DNA from 2 places in the Brevibacillus sp. MCWH genome. Region 2 is predicted to be linked to the other one. Evidence: a T-box and tRNA genes for the amino acid it is inferred to sense, from the RefSeq annotation. Region 2 holds a T-box; the other holds one or more tRNA genes.
The links. A T-box is a leader RNA that pairs with one kind of tRNA and senses whether it is charged. The one in region 2 lies ahead of serS (serine--tRNA ligase), so its partner is inferred to be a tRNA-Ser.
Positions count from the first base shown of each region.

Region 1 (4,210 bases), on a different contig from region 2:
CAAAGACCGTCCCATCGTCGTCCAGGGGGTGGCCGGGAGCGGGAAGACCACCATCGCGCTGCACCGCCTCTCCTACCTGATCTACAACTACCAGGATACGATGATGTCGAAAAAATTCATGGTGTTTGCGCCGAACCGCCTGTTTCTGAACTACATATCGGACGTGCTTCCGGAACTGGGGGTGGATGACGTCCAGCAGGCCACGTTCTTGGACTGGGCGGCCAAGCTGGCCAAGCCGCTTCTGCCCAAAGGCTGGCGCATCACCGACCCGCAGAAGCTGCTGCGCCTGTTTTTCGAGGAAGGACAGGACCGGCGGGAACGGGAGATGACGCAAAACCGCCTGCGGTTCAAAGGCTCGCTCGCCTGCAAGGCTGCCTTGGATAACTATCTGCGCTATCTGGCGGAGACGGAAATCCCGTTTAAAAAGTTGAGCTTTGTCTACAGCCGGACCCAACAGGTCTTTTCCATCAGCGGAGAGACGATCCGGGAACTGTTTACCGGCCAGTTCGGCCACCTGCCCTACCGAAAGCGCCTCGAGGCGCTGCGCAAGCATCTGAAGCAGGAGATGAACAAGCAGCTGTTTGCCCATTTGCGCGAGATGCGGATTGATTTGGACAAACAGGGTTTGACAAGGTTTGAGCGGATGATGGAACAGATTCTGGAGAAGTACTTGTCGTCCTTCCCGCAGGTGGATGTATTCGCGGCGTACCGGAAGCTGATCACGGATGAGACGCTGCTCAGACGCCTGGCGCCGGATGGCGTGGAGGACAGCGTCATTGCGGACGTCTGTCAATCATCGGAGGCGCTTTTTGCCAACGAGCGGATCGAGCCGGAAGACGTGGCGCCGCTGTTGTACCTGCGCCATCTGGTGGACGGGCTCGAACAGGCGGGGCAGTTCGACCATACGGTGGTGGACGAGGCGCAGGATCTGAGCGCCTTGGAGATTGCCGTGATCGCCCTGGTGACGAAGCGGCAGTCCTTGACCGTGGTGGGCGACATCGCACAGGGCATCCACGGCTACCGGGGCCTGCAGACGTGGGACGAATTGACAGGCGGTGTGTTTGTCCAGCCTCCCGCTGCGTATTACACGCTGGCGCAAAGCTATCGGTCCACGATTGAGATCATGCGCTGTGCCAACGAGGTGCTGCGCAGGATTCGCCTGCCCGAGTCGGTGATGGCCAGGCCGGTGCTGCGGCACGGAGAAAAGCCGAAGATGCTGTCGTATGCGGCTCCGGCCGAAAAATGGGAACAAACGGCACGGCTTGTCCGGGAATTGCAAGAAGAAGGCTTTCAGACCGTCGCCATCGTCACCAAGACAGCCGAAGAGAGCAAACAGGCGCACAAGGCGCTGCGCGGCGCGATCAGCGAACTGGTCCTGCTCGGCTCCAAAGACAGCCGATACCCCGGAGGTGTAACGGTCATGCCGGCGTATCTGACCAAAGGGCTGCAGTTTGACGCAGTGATCCTCTTGGATGTGGAGCGATACACGGACAGCGAGTGGGACGCCAAACTGCTGTACGTGGCGATGACCCGTCCCGTTCACCGGCTGTTGATCCTGCACGAAGCGGGCCGAATCAGCCCGCTGCTGTGCGATGTTCCCGACGAGTTGTTGTCCGTTACATCATAGAAACGCGTTGTTCAATTTTGCTAAACAAAGAAAAGAGCTCTCTGCGCAGGTTGTCGTGCAGAGAGCTTTTTCGTTGGAATCAGTGATCCCCGTGATTGCCTTTGGACGGATTGGTGATGACGTAGCCTTCTTCCGGCAGGTACAGGTAGTCAATTTTTACGCCATCCAGCAGCGGCTCGTTTTTGTTGACGATCACGTCGATCTCCTTGTCGGTGGAGACGACCTCGTCGTCGGCACCGGGCTTGTCCAGCGCCAGGCCGTAATGGGCGTGGTCGCCGTGCTTATGCGTGATGTAGACGCGCAGTTTCAGCTCTTTGTCTTCTTCTTGATCCAGCACAGCTTTCAATTGCTTCGCAGCGTTGCGGGTGATTTTTACCTTCATGCGGGGCAGTCTCCTTACTTGTAAAAGTGTCTTCTTCATCTTACCAACAGAAAAATCGCTGTGCAATGCGCAAAGTGTGAAACGTCAGCAAGACGCGTGTGATCAAGCGCATCGCCCTGACGAAGCAGCGGCGGAAACGTGCAGCCTGTGTCCATCCTGCTGCATATTTTTTTGCCTGAAATCCACGAGCCCTCTTGATTTGCTTTAAAAAACAGGGTATACTATCACTCGTCACGAATACGGATGGGTGTCCGAGTGGCCGAAGGAGCACGATTGGAAATCGTGTAGGCGGTGTTGAGCCGTCTCGTGGGTTCAAATCCCACCCCATCCGCCATTACGCGTACACCATACGTCTTCCGGAAGCGGGAGGCGTTTTTTTGTTTCTTTTTTTGTTCATCAGTGTGTAGACAAAGTCTGTGCCGCATGGGTGATGGGGCCCGCCCGCTCTCTTGACGACCAGCAAGGAAGCGGAAAGCGTCCGCTCCAAAACGCGACGCGGGCGGGCGGCAAACAGCTGGGTAGTTCGGTCTCCACCTTTGATCAATGTGCAGGCCTTGCAGCCTGGGACCGATGGGAAGATCAGTTTCTTCCTTAAATATCGTAAAAAAAGGCATGCCCTGATGGACATGCCTTTTTTCTTTATATATCACTGTAGTTCGGTGCTTGCCTGCGGCGAGGGAGTGCTTACTGTCGTCTGTCGCGGCGTCATCACCGGATAGAGCAGCAGCCCGACTGCGTAGAGAGCCAGTCCGAACAGCAGCGTTTTCATGTCGGCTGTCCCCGTCTTGATGACCCAGAGCGAGAACAGCACAGCCAGCACAGCCACCACACCATCAAAGAGGCGTGCGGCCGGCTGCCGTTCATACGTCTGACCGACAACCACCAGCTTCAGCTGGAAAATGGCAGAAGCCAGATAGGGCAGGAGGATGGCCAGTGTTGCCACCGTGATGACAAAGTGGTACGCTTCGGCAATCGTGCCGGAGATCGTCGAAAAAATGAACAGTTGCGACATGAGATTCGTAACGGTCAGCGAGCGAACCGGACTCCCGCTGGCGTTTACCTTGGCAAACGAAGCGGGGAACATGCCGGCGCGGGCCGCTTGAAACGGCGGCTCTGCTCCGATCAGGAGCCAACCGATTGTGCTGCCGATCAGCGAAATGATGGCCAGCACAGCCATGACGATCCCGCCGGTGCTGCCGATGACTTGGGACAAGGCGTCTACCAGCGGCTTGTCCGACACGCGCAGTTGTTCGAGCGGCAGGACCCCCATCGTCAGGAAGGTGATGCCCATGTACAGGACGAGCGAAATCAGCAGCCCGGCGATCGTGGCCGACCGCACGTCACGTTGGGAACGGGCCCGGCCGGAGAGGACCACGGCCGATTCAATCCCGATGAAGGCCCACAGTGTAGCCACCATCGCCATGTTTATCTGACCGGGCAGATCGTACACTGCACCGTTTTTATCCGTGATCGGGGCATAGAAATCGCCCATGTTGGTTGCATTAAAGGCAAACAGGCAGACGACGATAAACAGCACGAATCCCAATACCTTGGTGGCGGTGGACAGGAAGTTCAGCTTGCCGGCGCCGTTCAGCCCCCTCACCAGCAAGGTGTGGAAGCCCCACAACAGCGCGGTGCAGACGAGAAATGTCGTGAACTTTCCTTTTTCCACCGGAAAGGAAAAGAGCGAGAACAGGACGGTTTTGTCCTGCATAATCGGGAAAAATGCGGACAGATACCCGGCAAACGTGGTGATGACGGCGACATTGCCCGCCCAGTTTGCCACCCAGTACCCCCAAACCATGCTGAAGCCGGCAACCTTTCCGGCGCGCGGATTATCAAACATGGCGCGGGCGTAGCTCTGCGGGCCGGCAGTCAAATCGGGCCGGCGGACGGACAGGTTGCCGAAGACGAGCGCGATCATCAGCACGCCAAACCCGGTCAGCAGCCAGGCGAACAGCACAGCGAGCGGACTGGACGCTTGCACCAACGTGTTGGGCAGCATGAAAATGCCGGAACCGACCATGTTTCCCACCACGAAGGCGGTCAGCAGCCAGAAGCCCCATTTTTGCGAACTCATTGGAATCCCTCCACAGTCATGAAGTCATACCTTGATGTCAGCCCATCCGTAAAGGCGGGGTCCCGGCCGTACAAAACCGGACAAGCGGGAATGTGTGCAATAGAACAGTGACGTACCCGCT
Region 1 covers NZ_SDLF01000016.1:3,988-8,197, forward strand. The annotation lists gene ETC00_RS14075 (UvrD-helicase domain-containing protein) at 1-1,627, shown strand, start outside; gene ETC00_RS14080 (HesB/IscA family protein) at 1,707-2,009, opposite strand; tRNA gene ETC00_RS14085 (tRNA-Ser) at 2,251-2,343, shown strand; gene ETC00_RS14090 (amino acid permease) at 2,656-4,089, opposite strand.
Region 1: it has a tRNA-Ser gene. The T-box ahead of serS (serine--tRNA ligase) is inferred to sense a tRNA for this amino acid. The anticodon was not compared.

Region 2 (4,210 bases):
CAGCCGTCACCGTGGCAATGATGGCACTCCACCCCGTGCTCGTCATAGCCCGCTCCGCCGCAGTGCGGACAATTCTGTTCGCCGTTTCCTTCACACCGAAAGCAGTTCATTTCCGTTCCCTCCACTCCTGTATTAATACAATAATCAACTTTCTTGCCGTTATTATATAACAGTGGTTCGTACAACGCAACACCATTTTCGAAAAATTCCGCTGTTTTTGTTACATAAAAAAACCGGCTCCCCATCCAAATGGACGTGAGAGTCGGTTTTTTCTATGCTGACTGTCTGTATGCTGTACGTCGTCAGCGGCTTTCCTTCGGCACGATCTTTTCCATTCCGCCCATGTACGGACGCAGTACCTCCGGAATGACAATGGAGCCGTCTTCCTGCTGGTAGTTTTCCAGCAGGGCGGCCACGGTGCGGCCGATTGCCAGACCGGAGCCGTTGAGTGTATGGACGAACTCCGGCTTGCTCTTCGCGTCGCGGCGGAACCGGATGTTGGCCCGACGCGCCTGGAAGTCCTCAAAGTTGGAACACGAGGAGATTTCCCGATACGTATTGTAGCTGGGGAGCCATACCTCCAGGTCGTACTTTTTCGCGGCGGTAAACCCGAGGTCGCCGGTGCACATGTTCATCACGCGGTACGGCAGGCCGAGGAGCTGCAGCACTTTTTCCGCGTTTTTCACCAGCTTTTCCAATTCGTCGTAAGAGTCTTCCGGTTTGACGAACTTCACCATCTCCACCTTGTTAAACTGGTGCTGGCGAATCAGTCCGCGCGTATCGCGGCCGGCCGATCCGGCTTCGGAACGGAAACAAGCGCTGTACGCGGCGTAATAGATCGGCAGGTCGGCTGCATCGAGAATCTCGTCGCGGTGAATGTTGGTCACCGGCACCTCCGCTGTCGGGATCAGGAAGTAATCCGGCCCATCCAGTTTGAAGGCATCCTCCTCAAATTTGGGAAGCTGACCGGTGCCGGTCATGCTGGTGCGATTGACGATGTACGGCGGCAAAATCTCTTCGTATCCGTGTTCGCTGGTATGCAGATCCAGCATGAAGTTCATCAGCGCCCGCTCCAGACGCGCTCCCAGCCCCTTGTAAAAGACAAACCGGCTGCCTGTTACCTTGGCCGCCGCTTCAAAGTCGAGGATGCCCAGATTGGCAGCCAGCTCCCAGTGCGGCTTTGGCTCAAACGTAAAATTGCGCGGTTCGCCCCAGGTCCAGGCCACTACGTTGTCTTCTTCCGACGTACCGATCGGCACGCTCTCGTGCGGCAGATTGGGCAGGCTCAGCAAAATCTGCTCCAATTGTTCGTCCAGCTGGCGCAGTTCTTCGTCCAGCGCCTTGATGCGCTCGTTCACCTGTTTCATTTCGGCGATCAGGTGGTCGGCGTTTTCTTTGTTGCGCTTCATGATCGCCACTTGTTCGGAGACCGTGTTTCGCTTATTTTTCAACGATTCCGCTTCTTGAATAACCTGGCGCCGCTTTTCATCCGTCTCGGCGAACTGGTCGAGCGCGGAAATGTCTTCGTTGCGATGTGCCAACCGGCGTTTTACCTCTTCCAAATTGCTGCGCAAAACTTTCACGTCAAGCATGTAATTCCCTCCTAATCTCTATGATTCCTTATTCTGGAAAGAGTAGTTGTCCAGATGTGAATGGCGAAAGCGCGTTCCTGCGGGACAGTAAAAAACACTCGTCCCCTCTGTAAGGGACGAGTGCTGTATACCCGCGTTGCCACCCTTGTTGGCAAATGCGTTTGTCCGTTTCCATCCGCATTTGCCCGCTCTCATCCGTCGTAACGGGACGGTTACCGGGCAAAGTTTGAAGCTTTGCCACTCCGAGGTGGATTCCCTTGCACGCCGGATCGGTTTTCACCCGCCACCGACTCTCTGGGCCTGGCTTATGCAAAGTACTGGCCTCATCATCGCATTCAATATTCGATACATCTATTGTTAACTGTACTACAGGTTCTATACCTGTGTAAAGGAGGCGGTTGACAAAAAAACCGGCACCACGTGCGGTACCGGTTTTTTATGTGAGTGCGGGATCAGGCCTGAACTTTATCGGCCCGGTACTCCTTCACCATGTCAAAGAAGAATTTGTGGATGCGCGCATCCTCCGTCAGTTCCGGGTGGAAGGCAGCTGCCAGGTAATGGCCTTGGCGGGCGGCGACAATTTTGTCTTCGTACTTCGCCAGCACCTGACCGTTTTCCCCCAGTTCCATAATGTACGGCGCCCGAATAAAGACAGCCGGAAAATCGGGAGCGATGCCCGCCACGGGCAGATCGACTTCAAAGCTCTCCTTTTGACGTCCAAACGCGTTGCGCTCCACCTTCATGTCCATCAGACCGAGGTGGCAGTCATCCTGGCCGTTGATGCGGTTGGCCAGCAGGATGGCGCCGGCACATGTGCCAAAAATCGGTTTTTTGGCTTGGCCAAACTGGCGGATGGCTTCCATAAAGCCGTATTTGTGCATCAACTTGCTGATTGTGGTGCTTTCCCCGCCGGGGATCACCAGACCGTCCAGATCGTTGAGCTCTTCCACTTTTTTCACCGGGACCGCTGTTGCACCGACTTGTTCCAGCATGCGGATGTGTTCGGCTACAGCTCCCTGCAGGGCAAGTACGCCAATTTTCATGTTGTTCACCTTACCAGCCGCGCTCTTGCATGCGATCTGCTTCGCGCAGTTTGGAGATTTCGATACCCGGCATAGCCGTACCCAGTCCTTTGGAGACGCGGGCAATCAGATCGTAGTCGGTGTAGTGCGTCGTCGCTTCGACGATGGCGCGGGCGTATTTCTCCGGATTCTCCGATTTGAAGATACCGGAGCCGACGAACACGCCATCTGCCCCAAGCTGCATCATCAGTGCAGCGTCGGACGGCGTAGCCACACCACCGGCTGCGAAGTTGACAACCGGCAGCTTCCCGTTTTTATGCACGTATTCCAGAAGTTCGTACGGTGCACCCAGGTTTTTCGCTTCCGCCATCAGTTCGTCGTAGGACATGCTTTGCACTTTGCGAATCTGTGCCTGCATCGTGCGCATGTGGCGAACCGCTTCCACGATGTTGCCCGTACCCGGCTCCCCTTTGGTGCGGATCATGGACGCGCCTTCACCGATGCGGCGCAGCGCTTCGCCCAGATCGCGGGCACCGCAGACAAACGGAACCGTAAAGTCTTTTTTGTTGATGTGGAACATGTCGTCGGCAGGAGTGAGCACTTCACTCTCGTCGATGTAGTCAACGCCCATCGCCTCGAGCACGCGTGCTTCAACGAAGTGGCCAATCCGTGCCTTGGCCATGACCGGGATGGATACCGCTTTCATCACTTCTTCCACGATGCCCAGGTCAGCCATGCGCGCCACTCCGCCGGCCGCGCGAATATCAGACGGTACGCGTTCCAGTGCCATAACGGCAACGGCACCGGCCGCTTCCGCGATCTTCGCTTGTTCGGCATTTACGACGTCCATGATGACGCCGCCTTTTTGCATTTCAGCCATACCTTTTTTAACGCGGGACGTTCCTACTTGTACCATGCTTTTTGCCTCCTACCCATGTGGACTCTAGATCTGCACGTTTTTGTGCAAACGTTGTCGTAATATTCACCATTGTAAACGAAGTGTGATTTTCGACACAACCACTTATTTGCCGGTGACGCTGCTGAAAATGTTACTAATAAATTGGATGATGCTGCGGAAGAACAGGCGAATCCAGCTTGCTTCCTCTACGTCTTGTCCAGCCACGAGGTCGACGCCCCCCTTGGTCACGTCTTCCGGCTGCAGGTAGTCGCTGTCCTTTTCTCCTTCTTCTTTAAAGACCACTTTCCCGATGACCTGTCCTTTCGTCAGCGGCGCATTCAGATCCTGGAAGGTCACGACCGGCGTAAACTTGGTGTCCTCGCCAATTTGGGTCAGGACGTTTACCTCTTTACTCGTTACAGCTGGTACGGTCAGGTCCACACCGTTTTTCACCGGCGCGGTTTCAAAGCCTTTTACCGCGGCTCCCTTCTCCACCTTTTTGGTCAGCTTGAAGTTGCTGAAGCCGTAGTCAAACAGCTTTTTGGTTTCTTCAAAGCGCTTCAACTCGCTGCTGGTCCCCATGACGACGCTGATCAGGCGCATATCATCCCGTGTTGCCGTACCGGTGAAACAGTATCCCGCCGCCGACGTATAGCCGGTCTTCAAACCATCTACCCCCGGATAGTAGCTGAGCAGTC
Region 2 covers NZ_SDLF01000025.1:43,576-47,785, forward strand. The annotation lists gene ETC00_RS17455 (hypothetical protein) at 1-110, opposite strand, end outside; gene serS (serine--tRNA ligase) at 303-1,592, opposite strand; T-box leader at 1,702-1,931, opposite strand; gene pdxT (pyridoxal 5'-phosphate synthase glutaminase subunit PdxT) at 2,045-2,635, opposite strand; gene pdxS (pyridoxal 5'-phosphate synthase lyase subunit PdxS) at 2,646-3,530, opposite strand; gene ETC00_RS17475 (D-alanyl-D-alanine carboxypeptidase family protein) at 3,636-4,210, opposite strand, start outside.